3 regions of the Lysobacter sp. 22409 genome follow, and region 3 is predicted to be linked to each of the others. Evidence: predicted binding sites of a transcription regulator. Region 3 holds the regulator's gene; each other region holds the start of a gene.
The links. The regulator HrcA, encoded in region 3, represses chaperone genes, less so after heat shock. The targets are predictions, from matches to a motif close to TTNGCACTCNNNNNNNNNGAGTGCNAA.
Positions count from the first base shown of each region.

Region 1: a site for HrcA is predicted at 1,294-1,320, ahead of ACTJJK_RS18985 (co-chaperone GroES). Genes of this name have one in related genera too.
Region 2: a site for HrcA is predicted at 1,885-1,911, ahead of rpoH (RNA polymerase sigma factor RpoH). Genes of this name have one in related genera too.

Region 1 is NZ_JBQEOE010000043.1:22,439-25,711, reverse strand. It holds gene ACTJJK_RS18995 (hypothetical protein) at 1-209, opposite strand, end outside; gene ACTJJK_RS18990 (AraC family transcriptional regulator) at 303-1,151, shown strand; gene ACTJJK_RS18985 (co-chaperone GroES) at 1,368-1,655, shown strand; gene groL (chaperonin GroEL) at 1,787-3,273, shown strand, end outside.
Region 2 is NZ_JBQEOE010000014.1:3,837-7,109, reverse strand. It holds gene pdxR (MocR-like pyridoxine biosynthesis transcription factor PdxR) at 1-1,009, shown strand, start outside; gene ACTJJK_RS09330 (hypothetical protein) at 1,017-1,463, opposite strand; gene rpoH (RNA polymerase sigma factor RpoH) at 1,922-2,800, shown strand; gene ACTJJK_RS09320 (DUF1203 domain-containing protein) at 2,965-3,273, shown strand, end outside.
Region 3 is NZ_JBQEOE010000019.1:4,879-8,151, forward strand. It holds gene recN (DNA repair protein RecN) at 1-377, opposite strand, end outside; gene hrcA (heat-inducible transcriptional repressor HrcA) at 630-1,682, shown strand; gene grpE (nucleotide exchange factor GrpE) at 2,086-2,604, shown strand; gene dnaK (molecular chaperone DnaK) at 2,833-3,273, shown strand, end outside.

The sequences.
Region 1 (3,273 bases), on a different contig from region 3:
CGAATCTCCAATACCTCGAACAGACCCAACGCGCGCAAGGCCGGCAACGCCTCGGCGATATGCCGTTCGGCCTGCGCACGCGCATCGGCATCGCCATCCGACCAGACCCGCGCATTGGCGAGAAACGCGCCGACCGATCCTTTGCGCACGAGGACGCCGTCGATGCGGGTGTGGTCGAGATGGTCGGGCAACAAGTCTTCGGCTCGCATGGCGCGGCTCCGTTCGGGATGAAGCGATCATGCTGGGTTCGGCGACGGCGCTCTGCTACGTTGCCCCGGCCATTCGATAGCGCGTTCCAGCCAATGTCCGACCCTCTGCTCGCCGCGCTCCGCGCCGATTCCGCCGACGGACCGGTGGTGATCGCCGTGACGATGGCCCGCGCCGGCGTGCGCGACACCGCCGCGCACCGACACGCACGCGGGCAGTTGTTCGGCGCGCACCGCGGCTTGCTGACCGTCGGCACCGCGCAAGGGCGTTGGGTCGTGCCGGCCACCGATGCGGTATGGGTGCCGCCGCAGGCCGAGCATTCGCTGCGCTCGCACGGCGCCGCCTTTTCCGGCTGGAGCGTCTACGTCGCCGAATCCGCCTGCGCGGCGCTGCCGGCGCAAGCCTGCGCCCTGCGCGTGTCCGGTCTGTTGCGCGAGGCGGTCGCGCGGGCCGCGCAATGGCCGGGCGACGCGCCCCTGGGCCCGGCCCAGGCCCGGCTCGCCCAGGTGCTGCTCGACGAGATCGCCCTGGGCGAGCCTGCTCTAAGCGGGTTCGCACTGGATGGGCCCGCTCTCAGCAGGCCCGCGGACCCGGCGCAGCGGCCGATCGGCCTGCCGATGCCGACCGACCCGCACTTGCTGCGCGTCGCCCAGGCCCTGGCCGACGATCCGGCCGACCCGCGCGGCCTGGCCGAGTGGGCCGCGTTCGCGCATCTGTCCGAGCGCAGCCTGAGCCGGCGCTTCGCCGCGCAGACCGGCCAAAGCCTGCTGCAATGGCGGCAGCGCGCGCGCCTGATGCGGGCGCTGGAGCGCCTGGCCGCCGGCGATGCGGTTACCGCCATCGCCCTGGACCTGGGCTACGACAGCGTCAGCGCCTTCATCGCCATGTTCCGGCGCAGCCTCGGCGCCACCCCGACTGCCTACCTGAAGCGGCTCGGGACCTGAGCGGTCGGGCTGCGCGAGCGGGCCGGTACCCGGCCTGTCATCGACCGGCGCCAGGATTTCGTCGCCCACCCCTTGAAAGGCTCCCGGGACCGCCTCATCTAGCGTGCAGTCCCGGTTCGTCCGGGCGCTTTTGTCCCCGGCGTTGGCACTCTCCGGGGGCGACTGCTAAAATTCCCGTCCTTTCTCCACCCATTCAAGCACTTACAGAGGGTTGCCATGAATCTCAAGCCGCTTTACGACCGCGTTGTGGTCAAGCCGATCGAAGCCGACGAAATCTCGGCCGGCGGAATCATCATCCCCGACGCCGCCAAGGAAAAGTCGACCAAGGGTGAAGTCGTCGCCATCGGCGAAGGCAAGGCCCTGGACAACGGCAGCGTGCGCGCGCCGAAGCTCAAGGTCGGCGACAAGGTCATCTACGGCCAGTACTCGGGCAGCTCCTACAAGCAGGACGGCGTCGAATACAAGATCCTCAAGGAAGACGACGTCCTCGCGATCGTCGGCTGATCGGGCGGGAGTCGGGAATAGGGAATCGGGAATCGGTAAGCGCTTGCGCTGCCTCCCGGGTTTCCGTTCCGACTCCGTAATGCGCTCTCTCGATTCCCTATTCCCTATTCCCCATTCCCGGAGTTCCAACCATGTCCGCTAAAGAAATTCGTTTCGGTGAGGACGCGCGCGCCAAGATGGTGCGCGGCGTCAACGTGCTCGCCAATGCCGTGAAGGCCACCCTCGGTCCGAAGGGCCGCAACGTCGTGCTCGAGAAGAGCTTCGGCGCGCCGACGATCACCAAGGACGGCGTGTCCGTCGCCAAGGAAATCGAGCTGGCCGACAAGTTCGAGAACATGGGCGCGCAGATGGTCAAGGAAGTCGCTTCCAAGACCTCCGACAATGCCGGCGACGGCACCACCACCGCGACCGTGCTGGCCCAGGCGCTGATCCGCGAAGGCATGAAGGCCGTTGCGGCCGGCATGAACCCGATGGACCTCAAGCGCGGCATCGACAAGGCCGTGATCGAGGCCGTGGCCGAGCTCAAGAAGCTCTCCAAGCCGTCCTCGACCAGCAAGGAAATCGCCCAGGTCGGCGCGATCTCCGCCAACTCCGACGCCGACATCGGCGACCTGATCGCCCAGGCGATGGACAAGGTCGGCAAGGAAGGCGTGATCACCGTCGAAGACGGCTCGGGCCTTGAGAACGAACTCGACGTCGTCGAGGGCATGCAGTTCGACCGCGGCTACCTGTCGCCGTACTTCATCAACAACCAGCAGTCGATGTCGGCCGAGCTCGACGACCCGTTCGTGCTGCTGTACGACAAGAAGATCTCCAACGTCCGCGACCTGCTGCCGGTGCTGGAAGGCGTGGCCAAGGCCGGTAAGCCGCTGCTGATCGTCGCCGAGGAAGTCGAAGGCGAAGCGTTGGCGACCCTGGTGGTCAACACCATCCGCGGTATCGTCAAGGTCTGCGCCGTCAAGGCCCCGGGCTTCGGCGACCGTCGCAAGGCGATGCTGGAAGACATGGCCGTGCTGACCGGCGGCACCGTGATCTCCGAGGAAGTCGGCCTGCAGCTCGAAAAGGCGACGATCAAGGATCTCGGCCGCGCGAAGAAGGTGCAGGTCTCCAAGGAGAACACCACCATCATCGACGGCGCCGGCGACGGCGATTCGATCCAGGCCCGCATCAAGCAGATCAAGGCGCAGATCGAAGAGACCTCTTCGGACTACGACCGCGAGAAGCTGCAGGAGCGCGTGGCCAAGCTGGCCGGCGGCGTGGCGGTGATCAAGGTCGGCGCATCGACCGAGATCGAGATGAAGGAAAAGAAGGCTCGCGTCGAAGACGCGCTGCACGCTACCCGCGCTGCCGTGGAAGAAGGCATCGTCCCGGGCGGCGGCGTCGCGCTGCTGCGCGCCAAGGCCGCGATCTCGGGCCTCAAGGGCGCCAACGAAGACCAGAACCACGGCATCCAGATCGCCCTGCGCGCGATGGAAGCCCCGCTGCGCGAAATCGTCACCAACGCCGGCGAAGAGCCGTCGGTCATCCTGAACAAGGTCCAGGAAGGCAAGGGCGCGTTCGGTTACAACGCCGCCAACGGCGAATACGGCGACATGCTCGAGTTCGGCATCCTGGACCC
Region 2 (3,273 bases), on a different contig from region 3:
GGAATGGTCGAAGACCCATTTCAGTTATCCGCCGTCGGAAGGCATCCCGGCCCTGCGCGAAGCGATCGCCCAGCACGTCGCGTTCGCGCGTGCGGTCGCCTGCGCGGCCGACGACGTCATCGTCACTTCCGGCGCGCAGCAGGCTTTCGATCTGCTCGCGCGTTTGCTGGTGACGCCGGGCGTGACCCAGGTGGCGGTCGAAGAGCCGGGCTATCCGCCGGTGCGCGCGGCCTTCGCCGCGGCCGGCGCGCGCCTGGTGCCGATGCCGGTCGACGACGAAGGCTTGTGCGTGGATCGCCTGCCCGAGGACGTGCGCGTCGTCAGCGTCACCCCCTCGCACCAATCGCCGACCGGCGTCGCCTTGTCGCTGCGCCGGCGCAAGGCGTTGCTGGAGTTCGCCCGCCAGCATCATGCGGTGGTGATCGAAGACGACTACGACGGCGAATTCCGCTTCGGCGGGCGCCCGCTCGATGCGCTGCAGACCCTGGATCGCGACGCCTTGGTGTTCTACGTCGGCACCTTCTCCAAGAGCCTGTTCCCGTCGCTGCGCAAAGGCTTCGTGGTCGCGCCGGCGTGGGCGCGCGACGCTCTGATCACGGTCAAGCAATGCGCCGATTCGCATTGCGACACGATCACCCAGTCGGTGCTTGCTGCCTTCATCCGCGACGGTGATCTCGCCCGGCACGTGCGGCGCATGCGTTCGATCTACGGCGAGCGCCGCGACGCTCTGCTCGACGGCCTGCGCCGCGAACTGCATCCGTGGCTGGAGCCGATTCCCTCGGAAGCGGGGCTGCATCTGGCCGCGCGCATCCGCGACCCCGGGTTGGCGCCGGCGATCCTTACCCGCATGCTGCGCCACCTGCCCGGTGCGCAGTCGGTCGGCGACTATGCGATCGGCGCCTTGGAGCGGCCGGCGCTGACCTTCGGTTACGGCGTCATCGATACCGACGAGATCGCCCCGGCCCTGAAGCGTTTCCGCCGCTCGCTGGAGGAACTCGGCGGCGCCTGACGTCGGCTCAGGCGGGGGCCACCGGGATGAAGCAGCGCGGCTTCATCCGGCCGAAGTCGGTCCTGCGTTCGCTGCGCACGCGCGGATTCGGGTCGAGCACGCAGCCGCCTTCGTCCGAGTGCAGATAGACCACCCAGTGCCAGCTGCCCTCGCGGCGGTTGGGATTGATGCCGGCGATGCCGCTGCGATCGAGCGCCTCCCATCGCGCCAGGCGGCGTTCCGGCCCCGCGCGCAGACCGAGCAGTTTGAGCATGCGCCGCAGCTGCCTGGCATCGCTGAAATAGGCATTGCGCACCGTGCGCGCTTGGTCGCCGCGGCCCACGACCCGGTCGTGCGGGCCGACGCCGAGCCGGCGCGCCAGCACCCGCGCCTGCGCATAGCCGATGCCGCCGAGCATCGCCACGCAGGCCAGGCCGCAGCCGGTGGCGTCTTCCTGGGTCGTTCTTCGGATCACGGGCAGTCCGGGGCGGGCGGCGTCGCCTCACTGTAGTGGCGCGCCGGTCGCGGGCGCGAGCAGGGTTGCGGGGTGAACCTTCGTCGGGACCGGGGGTCGAAGCCCCGGTCGCCGCCCTCGACCCGGCGCCGGTTTTGCGATCTGGGACCCCGGTCCTGATGGAACGTGCGCCCGGATCAGGCCGATAGTGGCGTTTCGCCACGCCGGTTCAGGCGGCCGAAGGCGCCGCGGGCGGATATTCGAGCGCCCGGGCCCTAGGCTGAATGGCGCCGACGGTCGGTTCGCTTTAATAAGTTATTAATTGCAAAGGGTATGTTGATGTCCGCGCCGCCGTCTCATCGGTCCGGCGCTCCGCCGCCCGGGCCGGTCAAGGCCCGGTCGCCCGTTCCAGTACCGCAACACTGTGGAACTTTCCCCACCTTTAGCAGTCATATATCGCGACTGCTAAGATGACCCCCATGACCTCTATCGCCCAATCCACTGCTCTAGTCGCCAACAACCTGCCTGTGCCCAGCGCGCTCGGTTCGCTGGACGCGTATATCGGCGCCGTGCACCAGATCCCGGTGCTCAGCGTGGAAAACGAGCAGGCGCTGGCGCGCCGCTTCCGCGAAGGGGAAGACCTCGACGCGGCCCGTGAACTCGTTCACTCGCATCTGCGCTTCGTCGTCCACGTGGCCCGCGGCTACAACGGCTACGGTCTGCAGATCGGCGACCTGATCCAGGAAGGCAACATCGGCCTGATGAAGGCGGTCAAGCGTTTCGACCCCGACCAGGGCGTGCGCCTGGTCTCGTTCGCGGTCCATTGGATCCGCGCCGAGATGCACGAGTTCATCCTCAAGAACTGGCGCATCGTCAAGGTCGCCACGACCAAGGCGCAGCGCAAGCTGTTCTTCAACCTGCGCAAGAGCAAGACGCGCCTGGGCTGGATGAACGCCGAGGAAGTGCGCCTGGTCGCCAAGGACCTCAACGTCTCCGAGCGCGAAGTGCTGGAAATGGAATCGCGCCTGTCCGGCCGCGACATCGGTTTCGATGCGCCTTCGGACGAGGACGACGATCATGCGCCGCCGTCGCCGGCCGCGTACTTGCGCGCGAGCGACGAAGATCCGTCGCAGTCGTACGAGCGCGAGGACGAGGAAGACAACCAGCTCGGCCTGCTGCGCGAAGGCCTCGCCGGCCTGGATGCGCGTTCGCGCGACATCATCAAGCGTCGCTGGCTCGATGCCGACAGCAAGATCACCTTGCAGGAACTGGCCGACGAGTACGGCGTCAGCGCCGAGCGCATCCGCCAGATCGAAGCCAATGCCCTGAAGAAGATGCGCGGCCTGTTCGTCGCCTGATCGGCCACCAGCAAGCTTAGCGACGACGGCCCGGGAAACCGGGCCGTCGTCGTTTGCGGCGCCGCAATCGGCCGCAGCGTTCGCGACCGCGCAGCGCAAGAAGCGGATATCGCCGCGCGCGCGCGGCATCTAACTTGGGGCCCTGTCTTCCAGGGAGTTACCCGATGTCTCGCTACCGCATCGCCGGCCTGTCGCCGGAACCCTTCGCCACCCTCGGCGCGCTCGACGACGCCAGCCTGCGTGCCCACGGCATGCGCCGCATCGTCGCCGACTCGCCGAACGGCTACCCCTGTCGGATCAGCCTGGCCGACGCCAAGCCCGGCGACTCGGTGTTGTTGCTGACCTTCGAGCACCACGCCTGCGACGGCCCCTATCGTTCCAGCGGCCCGATCTACGTGCGCGAGGGCGCCACCGCGGCCTCGTACGACGACGCACTGCCGCCGTTCCTGCGCACCCGTCATCTGTCGCTGCGC
Region 3 (3,273 bases):
GCGAGCTCGCCGAGTTGGCTCAGGGTGACCGGGCGGCCGTTGATCCAGGCGCGCGAACCGCCGTCGGCGCGGATCACCCGGCGGATCTGGCAGATCGCAGCCTCGCCGTCGCCGGTTTCGTCGAGTTCGTTGTCGCGCAGCCAGGCCGCGGCCAGCGGCGCATCGTCGAGGGTGAAGTCGGCGACCAGTTCGGCGCGGTCGGCGCCATGGCGGACCACGCCGCTGTCGGCGCGCAGGCCGGACAGCAGACCGAGGGCGTCGACCAGCAGCGACTTACCGGCACCGGTTTCGCCGGAGATCACGGTGAGGCCGGGACCGAAGCTGAGTTCGGCGGCGCTGACGACGGCGAATTGCTTGAGCGAGAGGTGAGCGAGCATGCGGCGGCGATTGTGCCTTGGCGGCGAGAGACTGGGAATGGGCGGCAAGCGGGCCGGAGGGTAGGGCGGATGCGGATCACAGGGTGAGACGAGCAGGGCGAGGCGAGCGGACGCGTACGCCGCCGGCAGTGTGCACGAGGATTCTTACCGATGCGGACGCAGCGCGCAGGGCGGGGCGGCCGATGCGGACCGCCATCGTCGAATCGGACGATGGCGCTTGCGCCGGCCCGCGTCCGCGCCTATATCCACAGCATGAATCGCCGACCGCCCGATCCGAGCCTCGACCCGCGCGCGCGGCAACTGCTGCGCACGCTGATCGGCCGCTACATCCACAGCGGCGAACCGGTCGGATCGCAGACCCTGGCCAAGCATGCCGGCCTCGACGTCAGTGCGGCGACGATCCGCAACATCCTGGCCGACCTGGAAGACGTCGGCCTGCTCAGCGCGCCGCACGCCTCGGCCGGGCGCATCCCGACCGTGCAGGGCTACCGCCTGTTCGTCGACTCGCTGCTGCAGGTGCGGCCGTTGCCGGAAGGCGAGGTCGCGCGCCTGCGCAGCGAGCTGCCGTCGGGCTCGGGCACCCAGGCCTTGCTGGGCAGCGCTTCGGAACTGTTGTCTGCGATGACCCACTTCGTCGGTGTGGTCAGCGTGCCCAAGCGCGAGCAGTTCGCGTTCCGGCGCATCGATTTCGTGCCGCTGGACGCCCAGCGGGTGCTGGCGATCCTGGTGTTCGCCGACCAGGACGTACAGAACCGCATCATCCAGACCCGCCGCCCCTACGACGCCGGCGAGCTCGAACGGGTCGGCAACTACCTCAACGCACACTTCGCCGGGCGGCCGGTGGCCGAGATCCGCGCCACCTTGCTGATGGATCTGCGCAACGCCCAGTCGGAGATGCAGACCTTGCTCGCGCAGTCGGTCGAGCTGGCCGAGCAGGTGTTGACCCCGGACAACGACGACATGGTCCTGGCCGGGCAGACCCGGCTGATGGGCGTGCAGGAGCTGGCCGACCTGGACCGCCTGCGCGAGCTGTTCGAGGCTTTCGCCCGCAAGCGCGAAATCCTGCAGTTGCTCGAACGCACCGTGCGCGCCCCCGGGGTGCGCATCTTCATCGGCGAGGAGACCGGCCTGGCGCCGTTGGAGGGCGTGTCGCTGGTGACCGCGCCGTACACCGCCGGCGGCCGGGTGCTCGGCGTGCTGGGGGTGATCGGCCCGACCCGCATGGCCTACGACCGGGTGATCCCGGTGGTGCAGGCGGCCGCGGATGCGCTGGGGGATGCGTTCGGCGTCACTGAGGGGGACTGAGGGAGGCCGTCCGGAAGCCCAGAGTAGGAGCGGCGCGAGCCGCGACCAACCGAAGTGGACTGAAACGAGGGGCGATTCCGCCTCCGAAGCCGGTCCAACCGTCCCGCCTATCCCAGTTAGCCGGAGCCCGGGGTAGGAGCGGCGTAAGCCGCGACCGCCATCTCTCCGGTGGGGCCAATCTTTTGGAGACCATCGGCTTCGGGCCGAGCCGGGGTTGATCACCTCGGTTGATCGCGGCTTGCGCCGCTCCTGCCCAAAAGCCGGCGCCGCCGGGGTGCGCAATGCCTCCCGAAACCCGCCGCTCGACGCCGATGCCGGGCGATCGATGCAGATCCGGGCACTTGAACCGCACCATCGCGGCCCCATAGCTGGCCTGTCGCGGAAAAACCGCCAGGACCCAGGCATGAACCAACACGATCCTTATTCCGAACTCAACCCGGCGGCCCAGGACGAGGTCCCGGGCTCCTCCGAGGCGTCCGAAGTCGAGGCGCTGCGCGCCGAGCTCAGCAAGCTGCGCGAAGACACGCTGCGCGAACGCGCCGAACTCGACAACCAGCGCAAGCGCGTGTCGCGCGACGTCGAGATGGCGCGCAAGTTCGCCAACGAGCGCCTGCTCGGCGACCTGCTGCCGGTGATCGACAGCCTCGAGGCCGGCCTGGCCGTGGCCGGCGACGACGCCAGCGCCCTGCGCCAGGGCATGGAACTGACCCTGCGCCAGCTGCTCAAGGTCGCCGGCGACAACGGCCTGGTCGCGGTCGACCCGGCCGGCCAGCCGTTCAATCCCGAGCATCACCAGGCCATGAGCATGGTGCCGGCGCCGGGTGTGGCGCCGAACCACGTGGTCCAGGTCTACCAGAAGGGCTGGCTGCTCAACGAGCGCCTGCTGCGTCCGGCGCTGGTGGTGGTCGCCCAGGACGCCTGAACGATCCCGGGACGGTCCCGGCCGCGGCTCGCCGCGGTCGCGAAACCGAAGCGGGGGGCGGCGCGAGCCGCGAACGGACGTTCCGGGAAGGGCCGGGACGGACGTCACGAGGGCGGGGCACGGGCGCTTGAACTGCCCGGCACCTAGCCCCAAATAACGAACATCGGCGGCACGGCGCACAGCGCGGACCGCCCCAACTATTCAAGCATTCGAGAGGGAGCACTACGTATGGGCAAGATCATCGGCATCGACCTGGGCACCACCAATTCCTGCGTCGCAGTGATGGAAGGCGGCAAGGCCAAGGTCATCGAGAATTCCGAGGGCGACCGCACCACGCCGTCGATCGTCGCGTTCACCAAGGACGGCGAAGTCCTGGTCGGCGCCTCGGCCAAGCGCCAGGCGGTCACCAATCCCAAGAACACCTTCTATGCGGTCAAGCGCCTGATCGGCCGCAAGTTCAGCGACGCCGAAGTGCAGAAGGACATCGGCCTGGTGCCCTACAACATCGTCGCGCACGACAACGGCGATGCCTGGGTCGCGACCCTCGACGACAAGAAGATGGCGCCGCAGCAGATCTCGGCCGAAGTGCTGGGCAAGATGAAGAAGACCGCCGAAGCCTACCTGGGCGAGCCGGTCACCGAAGCGGTCATCACCGTGCCGGCCTACTTC